3 regions of the Shewanella sp. HL-SH2 genome follow, and region 3 is predicted to be linked to each of the others. Evidence: predicted binding sites of a transcription regulator. Region 3 holds the regulator's gene; each other region holds the start of a gene.
What was found. The regulator MetJ, encoded in region 3, represses methionine synthesis genes. The targets are predictions, from matches to a motif close to TAGACGTCTAGACGTCTA.
Positions count from the first base shown of each region.

Region 1: the regulator MetJ is predicted to act here: its motif matches at 1,518-1,535, upstream of msrA (peptide-methionine (S)-S-oxide reductase MsrA).
Region 2: the regulator MetJ is predicted to act here: its motif matches at 2,397-2,414, upstream of metH (methionine synthase).

Region 1 is NZ_CP195035.1:2,546,741-2,551,034, reverse strand. It holds gene ACRWP9_RS11040 (thiamine pyrophosphate-dependent dehydrogenase E1 component subunit alpha) at 1-146, opposite strand, end outside; gene astE (succinylglutamate desuccinylase) at 313-1,356, opposite strand; gene msrA (peptide-methionine (S)-S-oxide reductase MsrA) at 1,560-2,039, shown strand; gene trxB (thioredoxin-disulfide reductase) at 2,242-3,195, shown strand; gene ACRWP9_RS11020 (GNAT family N-acetyltransferase) at 3,329-3,958, opposite strand; gene ACRWP9_RS11015 (efflux RND transporter periplasmic adaptor subunit) at 4,138-4,294, shown strand, end outside.
Region 2 is NZ_CP195035.1:3,940,637-3,944,930, reverse strand. It holds gene metH (methionine synthase) at 1-2,262, opposite strand, end outside; gene ACRWP9_RS17250 (histidine phosphatase family protein) at 2,455-3,210, shown strand; cobalamin riboswitch at 3,181-3,329, shown strand; gene ACRWP9_RS17245 (ABC transporter ATP-binding protein) at 3,495-4,294, shown strand, end outside.
Region 3 is NZ_CP195035.1:4,271,397-4,275,690, reverse strand. It holds gene ACRWP9_RS18815 (LON peptidase substrate-binding domain-containing protein) at 1-146, shown strand, start outside; gene ACRWP9_RS18810 (pseudouridine synthase) at 190-1,131, shown strand; gene ACRWP9_RS18805 (sulfite exporter TauE/SafE family protein) at 1,156-1,887, opposite strand; gene metJ (met regulon transcriptional regulator MetJ) at 2,061-2,375, opposite strand; gene metB (cystathionine gamma-synthase) at 2,583-3,755, shown strand; gene ACRWP9_RS18790 (bifunctional aspartate kinase/homoserine dehydrogenase II) at 3,777-4,294, shown strand, end outside.

The DNA of each region.
Region 1 (4,294 bases), 1.7 Mb from region 3:
AAATCTTGATCGATAACGGGTAACACTGCGTTTTCGTAAGTGGTGCCATCTGCCTGTAAAACACGCAAAATGGGAATGTGCAATGACGCCTTGTCGAGAAAGCTGACACGATGCACTGTTTCGTTGCTCAGTGGTGCGTTGCTCATAATGTGCTCTTGTTCTTGTGAGATGCTACCTCAAGAGTAGCAGTCTAATTATAGTTTGCCGACAAACATTACGTTAACGTAAACTTCCATACAATAGTTTAGCCAGGCCATTAATGAATTCTTAGTCTGTTAAATTGTATAATTTGCTTTACGCTAACTCAGTAGCCTACTGTACATCTTCATTTGGTGCAGGTACTAGGCACAATACGGTTCGTTGACCTATAGGTACTTTAGCATTAGGAAACACTATCGCCTCGACTTCTTGTTGCACTTTTATCTCAGTGCCTGCCTCTGTTGCAAGGATTTCACCTTGGTTAAATTGGCTAAAATTGGGTGCATCATTAGCAAAGCTGAAAGCAAAATCGTCAGCACTTTTATTAATTGAACGCGATACTTTGTATAAATTCAATGATGCTGAATTATAGTCTGGCAATTTGACTACATCTTGGGTAATTAACGCCGTTAACATTTTGTGGGTATCTTCAAAACGACTCATATCGTTTTCACCAAAAGGCATCACTTTACCCAGCTCGACTGTAAATGCATCGGCCTTGAAGTGCTCAGAAGAGTAATAGCTGAATGTGGTTGTGGGTTCATGGTGAAACAATATGGTGTCAACGCCACATGCAGCTAAAAACATCATTTGCTCACCACTAAACGCTCGACCTGGGCGGTAAGGATAAATAGCAAATTTTTCATGTTTTGATGGGCGTATCGCAGTATGCAAATCGTAATGAATACGTTGACTGCCTGATGCGCCATTATTGAAAAAGTCGGCCACATACTCTTCTAAAGCTTTGGCACGAATACGCTCAGCATTAACTAAACCCTGTCCTTTTGAATGGGCACCGCTAAATAAACGGTTCATATTCTCTTCAAGAAAACGGGTTTTATTGAGTATTGCCGAAGGATTGCCAATTAAAAACAATAGTCGATGTTGAGTAATAATAGTTTCACTCAATAACGACTTTATCAGTTGATTACAAATCTCAATCGGGGCGGTTTCATTACCATGCACAGCACACGACAGTACAATATCTTTTTTAACCGTGGCTGATGAATTTAACGGGGTAAATACAATCACACCAGTATCAAGAATATCAACTTGGGTTTGGTCCCCTAAATGAAAATGGTATTGCTGTGGCAGAGATAGCGGGCTTGCTAAAGTAAAAGCTAGAAAATCTCTGGTGTCCATAAGCGGTAAAGTCAATTTAAGCTCCTTGTTGTTTTTATTATGCAAATCTGGACAGTTTGCTTGTATTTCCTACGTCTAATTCTACCACAAGCCAAACAAAATGAAATTGATCGCCACTAAACTGCAGTTAAAGACGAATCAATGCTTGCAATAATGGTTAAACTTGAACACAATTATAGCCATCTAGACTTCTATTAAAACTTTTGTAAGGGTGTGTCATGGCGTTAGCAACTTTTGGTGCGGGTTGTTTTTGGGGTGTTGAATACTTTTTTCGTGAAATTAACGGCGTAAGTAATGCTACCTGTGGGTATATGGGCGGAAAAGATACTGCAACAACCTATAAAGAAGTTAAAACTGGCTCAACCGGTCATGCTGAAGTCGTTCAAGTTGAATTCGATCCTGCTGTGGTGAGCTATGATGATTTGTTAACTGTTTTTTGGCAAAATCACAACCCGACACAACTGAATATGCAAGGTGGCGATATCGGTAACCAATATCGCAGTACTATTTTCTTCCATGATAAGCAGCAAAAAGCTGAGGCTGAAGCGTCTAAGTTGGCCTTTGCACGTAGTGGCCGTTGGGGACAACGCCATATAGTAACTGAAATAGTGCCTTTACAAACATTTCATATCGCTGAAGATTATCATCAAAATTATTTAGAAAAAAATAATCTGCCTTCGTGTCATATCGCATATTAATGACCTGACAATATCAAGGTGTCTGTTGATTAATACATCACTGACACCATTTATTGACAGATTAGATTGCCTCAATCGATTATCAATCATAACCGCACCCTTTACCCGCTTTGCTAAATTCCCTACAATCCTGCCTAATTGCATTTTTATTGATTGCACTTTTTTTATTACGCAATGTATCGTATCTAATCGGAGAATTAACATGAGTGAAGCTCGTCATAGTAACCTATTGATTTTAGGTTCAGGCCCAGCGGGTTATACCGCTGCAGTATATGCAGCGCGTGCCAACCTAAAACCTGTCATGATCACAGGTATGCAACAAGGTGGTCAATTAACCACGACAACTGAAGTTGAAAACTGGCCTGGCGATGCTGAAGACTTAACCGGTCCTGCACTAATGGAACGTATGCAAAAGCATGCTGAAAAGTTTGATACTGAAATTCTTTTCGATCACATCAACGAAGTGACTTTAACTGAACGTCCATTTCGCTTGAAAGGCGACAATGGCGAATACACCTGTGACGCATTAATTATTGCCACCGGTGCATCAGCTAAATATCTAGGCTTACCATCAGAAGAAGCCTTTATGGGCCGTGGCGTATCAGCTTGTGCTACCTGTGACGGTTTTTTCTATCGCAACCAGAAAGTTGCTGTAGTAGGTGGTGGTAATACTGCGGTTGAAGAAGCGCTGTATTTAAGTAATATCGCCTCAGAAGTTCATCTTATTCACCGTCGTGACAGCTTCCGCTCTGAAAAAATCTTAATTAATCGTTTAATGGATAAAGTGGCTAACGGCAATATCATTCTCCACTTAGATGAAACTCTAGAAGAAGTGGTTGGTGACAACATGGGTGTAACCGGCCTGAAGAAGAAAAGTACCAAAGACGGTTCAATCACTGACTTAGAAGTCGCTGGCGTATTTATTGCCATTGGCCATAGTCCTAATACTGGTATTTTTGCCGGTCAATTAGAAATGAATCACGGTTACTTACAAGTGAACAGTGGTTTACAGGGTAATGCGACCCAAACCAGTATTGAAGGTATTTATGCCTGTGGTGATGTGATGGACCAACATTATCGTCAAGCTATTACTTCTGCTGGTACAGGCTGTATGGCTGCATTAGATGCAGAACGCTACCTAGACGCACTTAAGTAATCATTTCTGTTCGCTTTGATCCTTGGATTGAAGGGCACAATTAAAAATGCCAATCGCAAGATTGGCATTTTTGTATGTAGATCTTTGTCAGTGAGGATAATAATCTTACGTTCGCTGAGGTACTACATCACGGCTATTTGTTAAGCGAAAGACGATAAAAAACCACTTGCTGATTGTCAGGAACATCAGGATGAGCTTGTTTTTTAACAAAGGTCATGCCCAACTTTTTCATAATATTAATTGAGCCAGTATTATCTTCATCGGCTATCGCACTCAATGAAGTGACTTCGGTATGATTCGAAACAAGATCGGAAACGGCCTTGGCCGCCTCAGTGGCGATGCCCTTTCCCCAGGTAGATTGCTTAAAACGCCAGCCGAGCTCAATGTCATGTAAATGAGGATTATCAGTAAAAAAGAACATCGGCCTCACTAAAATCCAACCTAAAAACTGCCCAGCCCGCTCTTCTGTAACTCTGTTGCTCTCAGTAGTAACAAATGCGGCTTTAGCAATAACCTTCCATAAACCATATCCTTTTAGGGGATTATGATAGCGGCGTAGTCTGGGCATAAAGCGTTGTTCAATGTCTTCCATGGTTGTTTTACGCCCACCATTAATGTAACGCATCACGGCTTCATCTTGATCAAGCTCAAACAGTAAGTCTTGTTCATTTAAAGACATTTGTATCAAGCTCAGACGCGCAGTTTCAATAACAGTAGGTACCGATTCGGCGGTGATAGGCTGACAAGCGTGATCATTTTCCATTAATATCTCGTATTTATTCGCTTATTGACACACAAGTTTACACATTGAAATAACACACAAACAACATATAGATTAATATAACCTTAAATATGCTTGGAAACGAAACTGCAACCAGGCTAAAAAGATAAAACTGACAACAATCATTACATAAAAATAATCAGATAAATTGAGGAAGAGTCGTGGCGACAAAAAAACAGATTATATTACCCATAGTTGTCTTAGGACTGGGTATTGGCGCATTAGCAGGGATTTCAGCTTTAAAAAAGCCGCCTGAAGAAAAACCTGCACTGGATACCACTCCTTTGGTTTCAGTCGAAGAGATCCAATTTCAGCCAA
Region 2 (4,294 bases), 330 kb from region 3:
TGATTGGCCTTCAACTTTTTCTAGTTCAATATACGGGTTTAAAAAAGCAACTGCTTTTTTCATCACTCGAGCGGATTTAACCACTTGTGGCAAGAACATTTTACCAGCACCAAATAAGTCGCCGACCACATTCATGCCGTCCATCAGCGGCCCTTCAATAACATCAAGTGGACGTGCTGCTTGAAGCCTTGCTGCTTCGGTGTCTTCATCAATAAATTCGGTGATACCTTTGACTAAGGCATGCGATAAACGTTTCTCTACTGGCCAACTGCGCCATGCTAAATCTTCTTTTTTAGCCACTTGAGTGCCGTCGCCACGGTACTTTTCAGCCACATCTAATAATTGTTCAGTGTTGGTTGAATCAGCAACCGGGCAGGGCCGGTTCTGAACAACGTTTTCGACCTTTTCTTTTAAATCGGCATCAATGTCATCATAAATGGCTAGTTGCCCAGCGTTAACAATGCCCATGTCCATACCCGCTTGAATCGCATGGTATAAGAACACCGCATGAATCGCTTCACGTACAGGGTTGTTGCCACGGAATGAAAATGACACGTTTGACACACCGCCAGAAATCATCGCATAGGGTAAGGTGGCTTTAATGTCTTTAATTGATTCGATAAAATCGACCGCATAATTGTCGTGCTCATCTATACCGGTAGCAATAGCAAAAATGTTCGGGTCAAAAATAATGTCTTCAGGGGGAAAGCCGACCACATCAACTAACAAACGATAGGCACGGGTACAAATTTGGGTTTTACGCTCACGGGTATCGGCTTGGCCGTCTTCATCAAAGGCCATCACTATGGCTGCCGCGCCGTAGCGTTTGACTAACGTAGCCTGTTTGATAAAGGCTTCTTCGCCTTCTTTCATCGAAATAGAGTTAACGATAGATTTGCCTTGAACACACTTAAGGCCGGCTTCAATCACTTCCCATTTTGATGAGTCGATCATAATCGGTACGCGGGAAATATCGGGCTCTGAAGCGATTAAGTTTAAGAACTTTTTCATCGACTCGGCACCGTCTAGCATGCCTTCATCCATGTTGACGTCGATGATTTGTGCGCCATTTTCAACTTGTTCGCGCACCACATCTAACGCTTCTTCAAATTTTTCTTCTTTAATTAAGCGTAAGAATTTAGCTGAGCCGGTGACGTTGGCACGTTCGCCGACGTTAACAAAGAGTGAGTTACCATCAATGGTTAATGGCTCTAATCCTGATAGGCGACAAGCCACCGGAATATCAGGTATCTGGCGCGGCTCATGATTGATCACTGATTCTCGTATGGTATTGATATGAGCGGGTGTGCTGCCACAACATCCACCTACAATATTCAGCATGCCTTCACGGGCCCAATCACTAATGATTTCGGCCATTTCCTCTGGAGTTTCATCGTAACCGCCAAACTCGTTTGGTAAACCTGCGTTTGGGTGAGCAGACACAAAACATTCAGCAATACGGGATAACTCTTCTACATAAGGGCGCAGTTCTTTTGGGCCTAATGCACAGTTAAGACCGATAGATAACGGCTTGATATGACGCAGTGAATTGTAAAAACCTTCAGTGGTTTGGCCGGTCAATGTGCGACCAGATGCATCGGTAATTGTGCCTGAAATCATTACTGGTAAGCGATCGCCAAGTTGATCAAATACTTTCTCAATGGCAAATAAGGCGGCTTTGGCGTTTAAGGTATCAAAGATGGTTTCAACCATAATGATGTCGGCGCCGCCTTCAATTAAGGCTGTGGTTGACTCAACATAAGCATCAACTAACTCATCAAAGCTAACGTTACGAAAGCTAGGGTCGTTTACATCTGGGCTGATTGAGCAGGTGCGATTGGTTGGACCAAGCACACCCGCTACATAGCGGGCATAACCCGTTTGCGCGGCCACTTCATCGGCTGCTTCGCGGGCAACCCGGGCACCTTCTAAATTAATTTCAGCCGATAGCGACTGCATATCGTAGTCAGCCATAGCAATGGTGGTAGCGTTAAAGGTGTTGGTTTCAATAATGTCAGCACCGGCTAGCAGATACTTAGTATGAATATCTTTAATGATTTGACGTTGGCTAAGGACCAACATGTCATTGTTGCCTTTGACGTCGCAATGCCAGTCTTTAAATCTGTCACCACGGTAATCTTCTTCTTCCAACTTGTAGTCTTGGATCATGGTACCCATAGCACCATCGAGAATGACAATTCGCTCTTTTAGCGTGTTTGTCAGTTGTTCAAGCACTTGAGTGTAGGAAGTTGACTTGGTCATAACTGATTACCTTTTTAATGCAGTGGCACGTTAACTTAATCGTGACATATTTATCTAACTAGCTATTTTATTGAGAGTTAATGGGTAAATAATGAATAGCTGGCTCTCAACAAACAGAATTTTGTTTGGACATTTATACGTATAGACGTCCATAATACGCGAGTTGTTATCTTCAGGGCAAGGCAGAAAACCATGAAACATCTTCAATTGGTATTCCTGCGCCATGGTCACTGCCTTGGCGGTGAGATCTTGCGCGGTAAAACAGATGTAGCCTTGTCTGAACAAGGTCAAATACAAATGCAACAAGCTTTTAATAGCTTAGCGCTATGCCCTGCTATTGTGTATTCATCCCCGTTGAGGCGTTGCGCTGTGTTTAGTGACCTTATCGCAAAACAACACCAGTTGCCCATAACACTATTAGACAGTTTACAAGAAATTGATTTTGGCCAATGGGATGGTCAAACCTGGCAGGCATTATATAAGCTACACCAAGCGCAATTAGATGCATACTGGGCAAACCCTTGGCTGCATGAGAACACGCCACCAGGAGGTGAGCACTTAGTTGATTTTAGTGCCCGAGTGAAGCAGGTATTAGTGAAAATTATTAGTCAGATGCTGAATTCGATTGACGGTGATGTTCAGGATGAGTCTTTTGCCTCTGCAAAATTGACCAATGAAACTCTGATAAGTGAATTACCCAATCAAGCACTTGTTGTGACCCATGGCGGGGTAATGCGTTGCATTATGGCACAACTGTTAGGTGCTGAAGGGCAGGCTGGCGTGTTTACGCAATTACAATTACCCTATGCCGCGTTGATGACAGTTGATGTATTTATTGATGCAGATGACTTACAAATGGCCACACAAGGCAGCTTATGTTTTGAAAAGATCAGTTTTAGATTGAACTGGCCATCATTAACCACCAAAATAGAGCCGTGTTATATATAGTGTTGAGTATTGGGAATCGGGTAAGCCCGAACTGTCCCCGCAACTGTGATTGTTTGTCCTGCATATTATATGTCTGTGGCCAGCAAAAGTCAGATACCAGCTTGTCACTATTCATTTTTACGCCTGAGCGGGATACTCAGCGGAGCGTGTATGTTTGATCTTGTTCGTGCTTCCCCTATTAGCCATCTAGTTAACTTCGGCTTGTTTATGCTTGGCTTACTTAATCGTAAATCAAGCCATTGTCGAGGGCGTGATTTGTGAATTCCCAAAGTGTTGAAGCGCTAATGGCCGCTAATTCATCAGCATCGATACCTGCTTTAGTGGTTAATCAGCTGAGTTGGCGACATGATGATACTCAAATTTTAGCTGATATTAGTTTTAGCCTTACAGCCAATAAAATGCTTGGAATTATTGGCCCCAATGGTGCGGGTAAGTCGAGTTTACTGCGCTGTTTATATCGCTACATTACCCCTAGTCGCGGAACAATATCCTTATTTGGTCAAGATATTAGTCAATTTCATGGAAAAGCTTTTGCCACTCAAGTTGCCGTAGTCCAACAAGATACTCCGCAATTTTTTGACATGAACACCAGTCAGTTAATTGCAATGGGGTTAACACCGCATAAAGGTATGTTTGATGGTTATACGGCTGAAGATAATCAGCTTATTAATGATGCCATCAACAAAGTAGGCTTAACTGATAAAGCATTTTTGCAATATGGCCAATTATCGGGTGGTGAAAAACAACGAGCTTTGATTGCTCGAGCGATAGTGCAGCGCCCGCAATTACTTATTTTAGATGAGCCAACTAATCATTTAGATATTCGTTATCAAATTCAAATTTTAGAATTAGTGAAAAGTTTAGGTATTACGGTCATTGCGTCTATTCATGATTTAAATCTAGCAAGTGCAATGTGTGACCACCTTTTATTACTCAATAAGGGCCTGCTGGTAGCGCAGGGCTGTCCAACTGAGGTACTAACAGAAGCGCAAATTGGCGACGTATTTGAAGTGTGCTGTGAAGTCAAAAAACATCCGCAACATACTAAACCACTGATCAATTATTTTTATGGTTATGTGCCCAA
Region 3 (4,294 bases):
TAGAAGATGCGACCTGGGTGAGTCAGCGTTGGTTAGAGGTTTTGCCCATGTATAGTCGTGATAAGTTACGTTTGGTGGATCAGCCCAATTGTCACAAAACCATGGACTTTGTCCTGCAATTACTAAAATCCCATGTTGATGTATAACCTGATAATATAAGGGTATCTATTCGGTACCCTGATAATTTTTATGTCGAAATCTACTCACGAGTCACTTTTACCTACTGGCGCTATTGCGGCGCAGCCATCCTATGTTGTCTTACCTCGCACGAGTGAATCCTCTACAGTTTATCCAACAGTGTTGGCTTTTTTAATTGATAAGTTTCCACAAATATCACCCTCAGCGTGGGATCAACGGATTAAAGAGGGCAAAGTACATTGGCAAGATGGCCAATTAATTGATTGCCAAAGTGAATATGCCGCAACCAAACGGGTTTATTATTATCGTGAAGTTGCAGTTGAAAAAAAAGTGCCTTTTACCGAGCAAATTCTTTATCAAGATGATCATAAAATCATTGTCTATAAACCGCATTTTTTACCGGTTACCCCTGGTGGTAATTATGTGAATGAATGCTTAGTACACCGTTTACGTATTCGCACTGGAATAGACACAATAGCTCCAGCTCATCGGCTTGATAAAGACACCGCTGGCGTGATGTTGATGACGGTAAATCCTGAGACTCGACATGCTTATCATCAACTTTTTCTCGATGATAAAATTAAAAAAACCTACCAAGCAGTGGCCGAGTTACCACAAGACTTCGCCTTAAATCAGATGATGTTGCCATATCATTGGACCATTAAGAATCGGCTAGAACGTGGAACACCTAGTTTTACCATGCAGATTGTTGACGGGCCTAGTAATAGTCATTCTGAGATTACATTGCTCAAAATTAACAATAACCTAGGACTTTTTGAACTGGAACCCGTTACCGGTAAAACCCACCAGTTACGGGTACACATGCAGAGTTTAGGCATGCCTTTATTACATGACCGTTTTTATCCCAGACTGCAGGCTAAAGACGATGATGATTTTGACAAACCATTACAGTTATTAGCGCAGCGTTTGCAGTTTGTTGACCCAATCACTAATGAAGTTAATGATTGGTGCAGTGAAGGACTCACTATGTGATTTAAGCTATGTTAACAAAGGTTTTTAAAGACTATTTAATGACTTTACCGTTAATAGTAGCGCACTTAACGAACACAATATTAAGGTGGCTTTGCGGGTTTTGTTTTTATCGACTTTGCCGACAATGCGCCCTGCTATAACATAGCCTGCGAATACCGATGGAAGCAGCATTAAAGAAAGCCAAATGTGCTTCACTTCAACTAAACCTACAATGGCTAAAATAGCCAGTGCAATCATTGAGCTAAAGATAAAAAAGGCTGATAGTGCCGCCCTAAATTGGCTGGCATCTTTTCCGGCCAGCAAAATAGCCATTGGCGGTCCACCAATGGCGGCAATGTTGCCAAAAATACCTGAGACAATACCCGCAATAAATAAGGTTATCCGATTCACAGGTGCGGACAATTTAAAAACACTCAATAAAACCGCTGTAAATACAATACCCGCAATAGCGAGTCCTAATATGGGTTGGGGGGCGAGCAATAGTAAGCTTGCGCCCAAAAAACCACCCGGAATTCTGCCAAGTAACGCATATTGCAATCCATTAAATTCTAAATGGCTACGCTCTCTGAATAAGGTCATTAGTGAAATTGCAAACCCCATCACAATCACTGGAACGGGCACTAACTGTGGGTCGATAATATACAGTAAGGGACTGGCGACTACGGCTAAACCGAAACCGATTAAGCTTTGGGTTAATGCGCCGCAAAAAATAATAACTGAGGCGAGTAATAACGTGGTGGGATCAATGAATGGCATGCAATGACTCTTAGTAACTAACGTTTTTCAACACAAGCATTTGTATATTGATTGATATCAATTGTTTGATCGTGTCTAAAAACAAAATTCCATCAAGATAACTACCCTGACTAAGCAGGATATTCATCTTGATGGAATGAATAGCAGATGTGAAATGACTTAAAAGTGATTAATTACTCTAAGTCTTCCCATTCAATACCCATTTGGTCCATCAATGCTTTCGCTTCACGCGGAATGCTGTCAGGCTCATCTTTTGATAAGTCATGATCATCGGGCAATGGTTGACCCGTGTAAGCATGTAAAAAAGCTTCGCAAAGTAATTCACTATTTGTCGCGTGACGTAAATTATTTACCTGGCGACGAGTGCGCTCATCGGTCAGTACTTTCAATACTTTTAACGGAATTGAAACTGTGATTTTTTTTACTTGTTCATTCTTCTTGCCGTGTTCGGCATATGGGCTAATATAGTCGCCATTCCACTCAGTCATTAACTCACCCTTTACTTTAAATACGGTGCAGATTTTAAACCCTTAAAGTTTCTAGTCAAATTATTGCTGTGTTTTAGTGCACATTGCAAATAGATTTCTTTATGTTTAGACGTCTAAACGTCTATTTTTGTTGACCTGAGCTGCTCAGTTAGGTAAATTTAGCCATCTAGACATCTCTTTGTGTGTTCGTAATGTTAGGAATCAATCATGACCAAGTCTTGTAAACAACATAGCAATGCTACTGTCGCCGTCCGACAGGGGATTGAAAGTGACACACAACATGGTGCAGTTGTCCCGCCAATTTATTTATCGACCAATTATTCTTTTGATGGCCATAAAAATCCGCGTGAGTTTGATTACAGCCGTTCAGGCAATCCAACACGTTGTATTTTAGGCGAAGCCTTAGCCAAATTAGAGCAAGGGGCTACCGGAGTGATAACCTGTACTGGCATGGCTGCCATTACGCTAGTGACCCATTTATTAGGCCCAGACGATTTATTGGTTGTGCCACATGATTGCTATGGAGGTAGTTACCGTTTATTTACTAACTTGGCCAAAAAAGGTCAGTTTAAATTGGCCGTCGTTGATCAAACCAACGCGGCAGCATTAGCGGAAGCCATTGCCAAAAAGCCTAAAATGGTGTGGTTAGAAACCCCGTCCAATCCATTACTGCGTGTGGTTGATATTGCCGCCATTGCTACTGCAGCAAAAGAAGTTGGCGCATTGGTTACCGTGGATAACACCTTTTTATCACCTATTTTGCAGCAGCCTTTAAATTTAGGGGCTGATATCGTTATCCATTCCACGACCAAATATATCAATGGTCACAGTGATGTGGTTGGCGGCGCTGTTGTAGCTAAAGATCCAGACATCGGCGAGTTACTGCATTGGTGGTCAAACACCTTAGGCTTAACGGGATCAGCGTTTGACAGTTACCTTACTCTGCGTGGTATTCGTACTTTAGCAGTGCGAATTCGTGAACATCAAGCCAATGCCAAACAGATAGTTGATGCGCTATGTCAAAGCCCTGTGGTCGCAAAAGTATATTATCCAGGATTAACGGATCATCCTGGACACGAAATTGCGAAAAAACAGCAAAAAGGCTTTGGCGCTATGCTCAGTTTCGAGCTGAAAGGTGGTGAAGCAGAGGTTGTAGCATTCTTAGATGCGTTAACCTTGTTCAGTGTTGCTGAAAGTTTAGGCGGAGTGGAAAGTTTAATAGCCGTTCCTGCGACTATGACCCATAGAGCAATGGATGCCCAAGCCCGTTTTGAGGCTGGCGTTAAAGATACATTATTGAGACTATCTGTTGGTATTGAAGATGGTGAAGATTTAGTGGCAGATATTAAAGCCGCATTAGCTGCAGTCGCAGCGCTGTAGTTGTCGTTTAAGGAGTAATACATGGCGCGTGGTCATTTACATAAATTTGGTGGTTCAAGTCTTGCAGATGCGGATTGTTATCGCCGAGTCGCCCACATTTTACTGACCCATGGTCACAGCGATGACTTAATTGTTGTTTCAGCGGCAGGTAAAAGTACCAACTTTTTATATAAGCTGCTCAATTTGCGTGAAACCGGTCAGCTATGGCAAGAAGAGCTACAAGTATTAATCGGCTATCAGCAAACCTTAATCGAACAATTATTATCTAATGAGCAAGCACGTGATTTACGTGAGCGCTTGTCGACCGACAAGTCACAATTGATTAGCTTATTATCACTTGAACAGCGCAATGAATATCAAATTAGCCATGTGGTGAGTTTTGGTGAACGTTGGTCAGCAAGATTAATGGCGGCGTTATTACGTGAATCTGGTGTAGCGTCATCCCATGTAGACGCTTGTTCAATACTTGTCGCTGACGAAGGTGCTGTGCCTAATATTCGGGTAGAAGAGTCGCGAGCCAAAGTGCAGGCTTTATTAGC